Linked DNA regions of Rhodovastum atsumiense. The protein of the gene in region 1 interacts with the protein of each later gene in a pairwise test. Links are inferred from orthologs where the notes say so. Each region holds a gene or a part of one and is shown on either strand. Other genes may lie near its edges.

Evidence for each region. Proteins that work in one complex are often made in the same cells at the same time.
Region 2: the proteins of NBY65_RS11130 (region 1) and murG interact in binary tests that used the Escherichia coli proteins (3 or more experiments, as listed by UniProt). The link is inferred for Rhodovastum atsumiense from one-to-one orthologs.

The regions. Positions count from the first base shown.
Region 1 is NZ_OW485601.1:2,422,673-2,428,697, reverse strand. What follows is about bases 101-2,949. They hold NBY65_RS11130 (TrmH family RNA methyltransferase), read left to right. Parts: upstream 101-1,094; coding sequence 1,095-1,805; downstream 1,806-2,949. Other genes in these bases: NBY65_RS11125 (D-2-hydroxyacid dehydrogenase), read left to right, coding at 1,866-2,843; NBY65_RS11135 (RluA family pseudouridine synthase), read right to left, coding at 418-1,071; NBY65_RS11140 (glycosyltransferase family 2 protein), read left to right, coding at 101-428. In the rest of the region: more of NBY65_RS11140, read left to right, coding at 1-100; NBY65_RS11120 (septal ring lytic transglycosylase RlpA family protein), read left to right, coding at 2,971-3,585; NBY65_RS11115 (Fic family protein), read right to left, coding at 3,615-4,925; NBY65_RS11110 (ABC transporter substrate-binding protein), read right to left, coding at 5,012-6,025.
Region 2 is NZ_OW485601.1:954,558-958,748, reverse strand. What follows is about bases 1-3,000. They hold murG (undecaprenyldiphospho-muramoylpentapeptide beta-N-acetylglucosaminyltransferase), read right to left. Parts: upstream 2,059-3,000; coding sequence 943-2,058; downstream 1-942. Other genes in these bases: NBY65_RS04135 (FtsW/RodA/SpoVE family cell cycle protein), read right to left, coding at 2,055-3,000; murC (UDP-N-acetylmuramate--L-alanine ligase), read right to left, coding at 1-946. In the rest of the region: more of NBY65_RS04135, read right to left, coding at 3,001-3,176; murD (UDP-N-acetylmuramoyl-L-alanine--D-glutamate ligase), read right to left, coding at 3,176-4,191. UniProt on the Escherichia coli protein: Cell wall formation. Catalyzes the transfer of a GlcNAc subunit on undecaprenyl-pyrophosphoryl-MurNAc-pentapeptide (lipid intermediate I) to form undecaprenyl-pyrophosphoryl-MurNAc-(pentapeptide)GlcNAc (lipid intermediate II).

The DNA.
Region 1 (6,025 bases):
TGCTGAACCGCCAGGCCGCCTGCCTGGTCGCGGCCAGCCGCCCCGCCCCGGGCACGCTGCATGACTGGTGGGCCTACCTGATGGTGACCGCCGCCGGCGGGCTGCTCGTCCAGGACAAGGAACCGGTGATCCTGTATCGCCAGCACCGATGCAACCTGGTGGGCGCCCCGGCCTCCTCGCTGCGCCGCGCGGTGGGGGCCCTGCGCCGCGGCCCGGCCTTGTTCATGACGCTGCTGCGGGCCCATGTCGATGGATTGCTGGCCCAACCCGAGCTCATCACCGAGCGGGCCCGGGCCGAGCTCCTGCTGCTCAGCCGGGCGCTGCATGGTGGGATCCGGCTGCGGCTGATGGCCTTGCGGATGCCGGGACTGCACCGCCAGACCTGGCCGGAAACCGCCCTGTTCCGCTGCTGGTTCCTCATCGGCTGATCGCGGCGCCGCAGGCGGCCAGGGCCGCCCGCATATGCGCCGGCACCGGCGCCGTCACCGCCACCGGCGGATCGAGCCCGAGCGAAAGGCTGCGCGCCAGCAAGTGCAGCCGCTCCGCCTCCCCGCCCGGGCCGTACACCGGATCGCCCAGCAACGGACAGCCCAGCACCGCGCAATGCGCCCGCACCTGGTGCGTCCGCCCGGTGCGCGGGCGCAGTTCCAGCCAGGCCATCCCCGCCGCCTGCCCGCGCAGGCACCATTCGGTCACCGCGGGTTGGCCCGCCTCGTCGGCGACCATGCGCCACCCCGCCGGCGTACTGACCTTGCGCAGCTTCGCCTGAATCACGCCCGCCTCGCCCGGCGGCGCCCCGTGCACCACCGCCCAATAGGTCTTCGCCGCCCGACCGGCCGCGAACTCGGCCTGGGCCGCATGCAGCGCCGCCCGTCGCAGCGCCACCAGCAGGCAGCCGGCGGTGTCGGCGTCCAGCCGGTGCGCGAGCCACGGCCCGTCGCGCCGACGCGACAGCGCCGGGAAGCAATCCTCCACGCTGGGGCCGCCGCGCGGCCCGGGATGCACGGGCAGCCCCGCCGGCTTGTCGAGCACGACGAAACGCGAATCGTGGAACAGGATCGGGATGTCCATCGCGTGATGCTATGCCATGCCGCATGAAGCCCGACACGATCTGCGGCGCCAACGCCGTCGACGCCCTGTTCGCCCGTCGCCCCGACGACGTCATCCGCCTGTTCTACGCCACCGAACGGCGCGACCTGGTCGGTCCCTGGTGCAGCCGGCTCGCCGAGGCACGCCGGCCCTACCGCCTGCTGCCGGACGCGGAGCTGGTGAAGGTCGCCGGCACGCCACACCATGGCGGCGTGGTCGCGGTGGCCAAGCCCCGCGAGATCCCGCTGCTCGACCTGCGCGCCCCGCCGCGCGGGAATTTCCTGCTGGTGCTCGACGGCATCGGCAACCCGCACAATCTCGGCGCGATCGCCCGCAGCGCCGCGTGGTTCGGCGTGCCGGCGCTGCTGCTGCACGACATCCCCGGCGCCGCCCTGCCCTCCGACGCCGCCTACCGCACCGCCGAGGGTGGCCTGGAATGGCTGGCCCTGCACCGCACCCGCGACCTGCCGCGCGCCCTGGCCGCCTTGGCGCCCTACTACCGCATCGTGGCGACGACGCTTGCCGCTGATGCAGTGCCACCCGAGGCGATTCCGCGCGACCGGCCCCTCGCCCTGGTGCTCGGCGCAGAGGAACACGGCATCCGCGCCGAGGTGCTGGCGGCCTGCCGCCGCTCGGTGCGCATCCGTGGCACCGGGCGGGTGCAGAGCCTGAACGTTGCGCAGGCGGCCGCGGTGCTGCTGCACGCCCTCACCTGAGCGGACATCTGAGCAGGACAGGCCCTGGCCTTCCCGCAGGGCGGCGTGGCAGGGTTGGTCATGCGCATTCATATCCAGAACCGTTCCGCCTCCGCCCCCTTCGTGCTCACCCCCGCGCAATGGCACGCCGCCGCAGCGCGCGCCGGGGAAACCGACCACGAGGTCAGTTTTGGATTCGATACAGACGCCTTCACCGCCGCCATCGCCGAGGCGGAGATCCTGATCGCCTCGCCAAGCACGATCGGGAGCCTGCTGCCCTTCGCCGGGCCACGGCTGCGCCTGATGTTCACCACCGCCGCCGGGGTCGATGCCCTGCGGCCCTTCGAGCGACTGCCCCCCGGCGTCCTGCTGGTGAACAATCGCGGCGTGCACGGCGCCAAGGTGTTCGAATACGCCGCCATGGCGCTGCTGATGCTGAATACGCGGATTCCCGCCTATGCCGCCGCCCAGCGCCGCGGCAGTTGGGAACCGCAATTCCTGCCGGTCATCCGCGGCCGACGCGCCACCATCATCGGCACCGGCGACCTCGGGGCCGCCGCCGCCCGCGCCGCCCGGATGCTCGGGCTGTCCACCACCGGCCTGCGCACCCGCGCCCTCCCGCATGATGATTTCGACCGCATCCGCCTGATCGCGGAGCTCGACGCGGTGCTGCCGGAAACCGACTTCCTGGTGCTCGCCTGTCCGCTCACCCCCGCCACCGCCGGGCTGCTCGACCGTCGCCGCCTGGAATTGCTGCCGCAGGGGGCGGGCGTGGTGAACGTGGGCCGCGGCGGGCTGATCGACCAGGATGCGCTGTGCGACCTGCTCGATGCCGGGCGACTCGGCGGCGCGGTGCTCGACGTGACGACCCCGGAACCACCGCCGCCCGACCACCGGGTCTGGACCACGCCGAACCTGCTGGTGACGCCACATGTCTCCGCCGACGAGGATCCGGCCACCTACAATGCCGCCACCCTGGAGGTGTTCTTCGCCAATCTCCGGGCCTGGCGCGACGGAGGGATGCCACCGAACCAGGTTGATCCCGGCCGGGGATATTGACACTTCCGGGCGTAATTCTCGCGCATCATCCGTCGCATCAACGACAGCCGCTCGACCATTGATAAAAATAGGCATCACGAGAACCTGATTTCGTGGAACCGCGGTGGGGCCGGGGCCTTTTCCTCGCATGATGAAAAAGGACAGCAGCATCACCCGGCTCACCGCGGCAGCGATCGGCGCCGCGATGGCCCTCGCTCTGCCGGTGGCGGCCCATGCGGAACCGGAACTTTCCGATGGCCCGGCCTTGCGGGAAGCGCGGAAGCTCGCGGAACAACCGCCCGTGGCCGAGCCGCCCGGGCGCCGTCCGCCGATCGATCATTCCGGCCGCAAGCTGCGCGGCAAGGCCAGCTTCTATGGCGAGGAATTCCGGGGCCGCAAGATGGCCAACGGCAAGCGCTTCAACCCCGACTCCACGGTCGCGGCCAGCAAGTCGCTGCCGCTCGGCACCGTCGCGAAGGTCACCAACCTCAAGACCGGCAAGTCCGCCATGGTCAGGATCGAGGACCGTGGGCCCTATGCCCAGGGCCGCGTCGTGGACCTGACGCCGAAGACAGCGAAGAAACTCGACATGATCGGTGACGGCGTGGTGCCGGTGGTGGTGGCGCCGGTCGCGGTGCCGCAACGGTCAGGCGGCGCCAAGGCGGGTGCGGGAGCAGCCGAGGTGCCAGCCTCCACAGCGACCGAAGCGTTGCAACAGGCCGCCGCAGCCGCGCCGCCCGAGGAACCGCAGGCGCGGCGGTAGGATCGGCCCGGCACTGCACATCATTGGACCTATGCCTTCGGGAACAGGCCGGGAAACAGCACTTCGACCGCATCAAGGGGAAAGCGCAGCGAAACCGGTCCCTTGGGGGTATCGGAGCCGAGAATGCCCTCCGCCACCAAGGTGCTCAGGAGATCGCGGGCGGTCCGTTCCTTCAGGCCGGTGACGCGCGCCGCTTCCCCGCGCGGCAGTTCCCCGCGTTGCAGGACCTGTTCCAGAAGCGCAAAGGCTTCCGGCTTCAGCCCCCGCTGTTCCACATAGAATTTCAGGCGCTCGATGAGCGTGTCCAGGGCGAACAGGCCGCTCATGCAGGTGACCTGATCAAGGCAGACCTGAAGGAACCAGGTGGTGAACTCCGCCAGAGCCCGGAGCGAGAGGTTTCCCCGGCCGTCCAGATCGCCCTGCCGTAGCGAATCGGCGTGATCCATCATCCGCTTGTATTCGCCCCGGCTCTCCAGGCCCCGCGCCAGTCCGCGTGACACCGACCAGAGGCCGTGTGCGCCGATGCCGGCATGCAGCGCCATGGCGTGGCTCATCAACCGGCTGACACGCCCGTTCCCATCCAGGAAGGGGTGGATGTAATTCAGCCGGTGATGGGCCGCCGCCATTGCCAGGATGCGACTGCCCATGCGCAGCGGCTCGAAGCGGTAGCGTTTCTCGAAATGCTGCATGAACGCGGCCACGCGCTCGCCGGCCGGCGGCCAGTGCCGGCCAACCATGACCTCATGCTCCGCGGTCGAACGGAACTCGCCCGGCACCATGCGCAACGCGCGACCCGTGCCGCGCACAATCAGCATGGCTTCGGGAGCATCCACGTAGAAGGCGCGATGAACGTCACGGATGAATTCAGCTGAAGCCGGTTCCGGTAGCGCAGCTTCTGCAAAACGACGGTCAATGTCGCGCTGGACACGGATATGCGCGCGCGCTTCGACCTGAAGATTCCGGCGCTCCTCCGTGGGGTCGAGTTGATCGGCCAGAGCCCGCTCGATCTCGCGCGGGGTCGTGTTGTGACCTTCAATCAGGTTCGAATAGTAGCAGTTCATGATCCGCACGGCATCGGCAAGATTGGCCGCGGACCGGGCATGCAGCCGGATTCCAAGTGCGCTGCTGCTGGCCGAGAGGGCGGCGATCAGATCGACAATTTCCGGACCGGTTTCATCGAGAAGGCAGGGTTCGATCCGTGCCGGGGTTTCCTCAAACGCCACTTTGCCGATCCTGAGTCTGGATAACAGACTGACATTATAAGGTAGAATCCGGAAATCTGCCAAAATTCTGCCGATCATCACGCCGATGCGCGAAGCGCCGCCAGGAGCATGAAACAACTATGATTTCCGGGGACGAAAGGGCAGCTTTCCGCCGATCCCGCAGGCAAAGCCCTTCATGCCACTGGCGCGGCTCCGAATCGCCGCTATCGCCAGCTCGTCAGGTAGAAGCGGGGGATTTCGTCGGGGTAGGCCCTGAAGGACACTTCGCGACGTGCCGCATAGGACTGCACGCTCGTCATGATCGGCAGGAAATACATCTGCTCGGTGATCAGGCGGATGGCCGCAGCGTAGTAGCGGCGGCGTTCATCGGCATTGGTGCTCGCTCCGCCCTGCTCCACCAGCCGCTTCAGCTCCGGGTCGCGGGTGTTGTCGTTGTCGCTGAACCCCTCGGTGCCGGCGCTGAAGAACTGCGGCAGGAATGCCGAAACGTCGTTGATGGAGTAGCTGCCCCAGTTGGCGAGGTAGAGCGGATTGCCGCCTTCCAGGTTGCGCCTGAGCGCGGCTTCGGTCTGCAGATGCACCAGCCGGGCGTCGATGCCGACCGCCTTCAGGTAGCCCTGCACCGGGGCCTCGAACTGCGGCAACAGGTAACTGATCATCTCCGTCCGAAACCCGTCCGGATAGCCCGCTTCCGCCAGCAGCGCCCGCGCCCGGGCCGGGTCGTAGGCGTAGCGCACCGCCACCGAGGGATCACAGCCGAACTGCGTCGGGAAGCAGGGCGTGTCGATCGCCCGCGAGCCGCCCTGCATGATGTTCTTCGCGATCGCCTGCCGGTCGATCGCATGCGCGATCGCCTGGCGCACTTTCACCTTGGTCATCGGGTTGCCCGCGCCGGTGCGGCCGGCCGCGTCGAACATCAGGAAGTTCACCCGCATCGTCTCGGCCCGCGTCGTCTGCAGGTGCGGCAGCAGGCCGAGCCTGTCCACGTCATCGGGCGGCAGGTTCCAGGTCCAGTCCGCCTTGTCGCCGAGCAGTTCGCTCTGCGCCGTGGCCGGATCGGCGACCTGGTGGATGCGCAGGCGCCGGATCGCCGGCCTACCTTTCGGGCTGTCCGGAAAATAATCCTCGAAGCGCTCGAGATCGATTTCGGTCCCCCCGTCCACCCGGGTGATGCGGTACGGCCCGGTACCGACCGGCTGCCGGTCATAGGCCGCCTG
Region 2 (4,191 bases), 1.5 Mb from region 1 along the record:
AGGAGGCGAAGGCACTGCGCAGGGTGGCGTCGTCGATTTCCATCTCGGAGGCGATGGCGACCGCGGCCAGCGCGTTCTGAACGTTGTGGTTGCCCAGCATCGGCAGGCGGAACGGCCCCATCTTGCGGGTGCGGTTGCGGGCGCGGTCGGCCACCGTCACCTCGAAGGTGGCACCCAGCTTGTCGGCCACCACGCGCTCGGCGCGGATATCGGCCTGCGGCGACAGGCCGTAGGTGATGATGCGCCGGTCGGACAGGCGCGGGATCATCTGCTGCACCGCCGGGTGGTCGATGCACAGTACGGCGAAGCCATAGAACGGAATATTCTGCACGAAGTGCTCGTAGCCCGCGATCATGGCCTCGCCGGTGCCCCAGTGGTCGAGGTGCTCGGCATCCATGTTGGTGACCACCGCGATCACCGCGGGCAGGCGCAGGAAGCTGCCGTCGCTCTCGTCGGCCTCCACCACCATCCACTCGCCCGAGCCGAGCCGCGTGTTGGTGCCGTAGGCGTTGATGATGCCGCCGTTGATGACGGTGGGGTCGAGCCGCGCCGCTTCCAGCACGGTGGCGATCAGGCTGGTCGTGGTGGTCTTGCCATGCGTGCCGCCGACCGCGATCGACCATCGCAGCCGCATCAGCTCGGCCAGCATCTCGGCGCGCCGCACCACCGGGATCATCCGCGCCCGCGCCGCCTGCACTTCCGGGTTGTCCGGCTTCACCGCGGTGGAGACGACCACCACCTGCGCCTCGCCCAGGTTGCGCGCGTCATGCCCGACCGCGACGGCGATGCCGGTCTCGCGCAGCCGGCGGACATTCGCGCTCTCGGCGAGGTCGCTGCCCTGGACCGCATAGCCGAGATTGTGCAGGACCTCGGCGATGCCGGACATGCCGATGCCGCCGATGCCGACGAAATGAATGGTGCCAATGGACAGCGGCAGGGCTCTCATGAAACGGAATCCTGTGCGATGGTCTGTTCCACGAGATCGGCCAGACGCGATGCCGCGTCCGCAATGCCACAGCCCGCGGCAGCCTGCGCCGCCCTGGAGAGAATAGCCGGAGCGGCCAGAAGAGTTTCGATACGTTGCGCCAGTGTTTCGGCGCCGAATTCGGATTGCGGCATCATCCAGGCGCCGCCGGCCGCAACCAGGGCGCGTGCGTTTTCCGTCTGATGGTCGTCGATCGCGCCGGGCAGCGGCACCAGCACCGCCGGACGGCCGATCACCCCCAGCTCCGCGATAGTTGATGCTCCCGCACGGGCAACGACCAGGTGCGCCTGCGAAAGAAGCCCGGCAATATCGGCAAAGAACGGTTGCAGATCAAAAACAATGCCGATACTGTTGTATACAGCGCGCACCCGATCAAGGTCCTCGCTGCGGCACTGCTGCGTCACATGCAGCCGCGCGCGCGTCGTTGCCGGCAGCGCACGGAGGGCGGCGGGTACGATGTCGCTGAACACCCGTGCCCCCAGCGATCCGCCGATCACAACCAGGCGGAACACCCCCTCGGGCGCGGCATAGGGATGGCCGGCCAGCGCCGCCACCGCCGGGCGCACCGGGTTGCCCGTAAGCGTGGTGCGAACCCCCCGCGGCAGGCGCGAGGTCGGGGCATGGCTCAGCGCCAGCCCGTCGGCCAGCCGCGCCAGCACCCGGTTCGCCCGCCCGAGCACGGCGTTCTGCTCGTGCAGCAGCACGCGCGGGCGCCGGCGCAGCAGGCGCGCCGCCAGCACCGGGGCGACCGCCGGATAGCCGCCGAAGCCGACCACCGCCGCGGCATCGAGGCGGGCGAGGATGCCGCGCGCCTGCAAGGTGCCGGCGGCGAGCTGCCCCACCGCCTGCAGCCCGCGCCACGCCCCGCGCCCGGCGATGCCGGCGCCGCGCAGCACGAAGCGCTCGCCTCCGGCGAAGCTTGGCGAGTCCAGGCCGCCGGAGCGCGCATCCGTCATCAGCGCGATGCGGTGGCCGCGCCCGGACAGGGCGGCCGCCAGCGCCTCGGCCGGAAAGAAATGTCCGCCGGTGCCGCCGGCGGCGATCACGATCAGGCGCGGCGCCGGGCCTCTCATAGCAATTCCCCGTTGTGGCGCTTGCGCGTGAGCGCGAGCAGCATGCCCATCCCCAGCGCCACCGCCAGCACCGAGGACCCGCCATAGGAAACGAAGGGCAGGGTCATGCCCTTGGTCGGGATCAGGTGCAGCGTCGAGGCCATGTTGACGAAGGCCTGCAGGCCGAAGCTGGTCACCAGCCCGGTGGCCGCCAGGACCACGTACATGTCGTTCTCGGCCAGCAGGCGCAGCAGGCCGCGCAGCACGATGAAGGCGAACAGGCCGAGGATCACCAGGCACAGGATCATGCCGAATTCCTCGCCCACCACGGCGAACACCGTGTCGGCATGGGCATCGGGCAGCACGTCCTTGACCCGGCCCTCGCCGGGGCCGCGCCCCCACAGCCCGCCCGAGCCGAACGCCTCCAGCGAGCGCATCACCTGGTAGTTGTCGCCGCTCGAGGGGTCGAGGAAGCGGGTCACGCGGCTGCGCACATGCGGGAAGAAGCTGTAGGCGGCGACTGCGGCGCCGGCCATGCCGGCCAGCCCGAAGCCGACGAAGACGATGTTGAGCCCGCCCACGAACAACTGCACGAAGAACACGCCCGAGATCACCGCGAGCATGCCCACGTCCGGCTGCGACTTCAGCAGCACCGCGATGACGCCGAAGACGCAGAAGGCGAGCAGCGTGCCCGGGAAGCGGCGCACCGTCCTGGCCTCGGCGATCAGCCAGGCCGCGATCACCGCGAAGCAGGGCTTGAGGAACTCGCTGGGCTGCAGCGACAGGCCGGGGATGGAGATCCAGCGCCGCGCGCCCTTGATCTCCACGCCCGCCACCAGGGTCATGGCGGTCAGCACCAGGGCGATGAAGCAGCCCCCCAGCGCCAGGCGACGGATGCCGCGCGGGCTCAGCAGCGACACCACCACCACGATGGCCCCGGCGAAGCTGAGGAAGAACACCTGCTTGAGGATGAAGATGTCGCGGGACTGCTTGATGCGCTCCGCGACCGCCGGGCTCGCCGCCAGCATCATCACGTAGCCGAAGCCGATCAGCGTCACGATCGCGAACAGGGTCCAGCGATCCACCGTCCACCACCAGCGGCCCAGCAGCGAGGTGTCGGCGCGGGAGAGCGGTGGCATCATGCGCTGCTCTCCGCCAGGGCCTGCGCCAGCGCGCGGAAGCGGTCGCCGCGTGCATCGAAGCCGGTGAACTGGTCCCAGGACGCACAGGCCGGCGAGAGCAGCACCACCGGCGCGGTGCCGGCACGCGCTTCCTGCCAGGCCGCCGCCACCGCCGCATCCAGCGTGCCGACATCGCGATGCGGCACGCCGTGCGCGGCCAGGGTCTGCGCCAGCACCGGGGCGTCGCGCCCGATCAGCAACGCCAGCGCGATGCGCGGGAAGAATGGCACCAGGCTGTCGATGCCGCCCGCCTTGGCCATGCCGCCGGCGATCCAGATGAGGCGATCGTAGCAACCGAGCGCGCGCGCCGCGGAATCGGCATTGGTCGCCTTGCTGTCGTTGACGAACACCACGCCGGCGGCCTCGGCCACGCGTTCCTGCCGGTGCGGCAGGCCCGGATAGCTGAGAATACCTTCGGCGACCTGTGTCCGCGTCACGCCGAGGGAAAGCGCCATCGCCGCGGCGGCGGCGGCATTCTGGGCGTTGTGGCTGCCCGGCAGGGCGCGGGCCCGCGCGAGATCCACGATCGGCCCGTCGGCGTCGCGCAGCACGCTCCCCTCGGGTCCCAGATCGGCCGGTCCTTCGCCGGAAATCGTCATCAGGCGCGCCGGCCCCGCGCGCAGCGCCGCCGCCATCGCGCGCCCGTCGGCGTCGTCGATGCCCACCACCGCCGTGTCGGCGCCGGTCTGGCGGTCGAAGATGGACCGCTTGGCCCGCGCATAGCCCGCCATGTCGCCATGCCGGTCCAGGTGGTCCGGGCTGAGGTTGAGCATGGTCGCGATGTCGAAACGAAGTGCCGCGAGTCGTTCCAGCATGTAGGACGACATCTCGAGCACGTACACGCCATCGTGATCGAGCCGGGGCAAGGCCAGTGCCGCCGTGCCGAGATTGCCCCCCGCCGCCACCGGGCGGCCGGTCCGTTCCAGGATGTGGGCGAGCAGGGCGGTGGTGGTGGACTTGCCGTTGGTGCCGG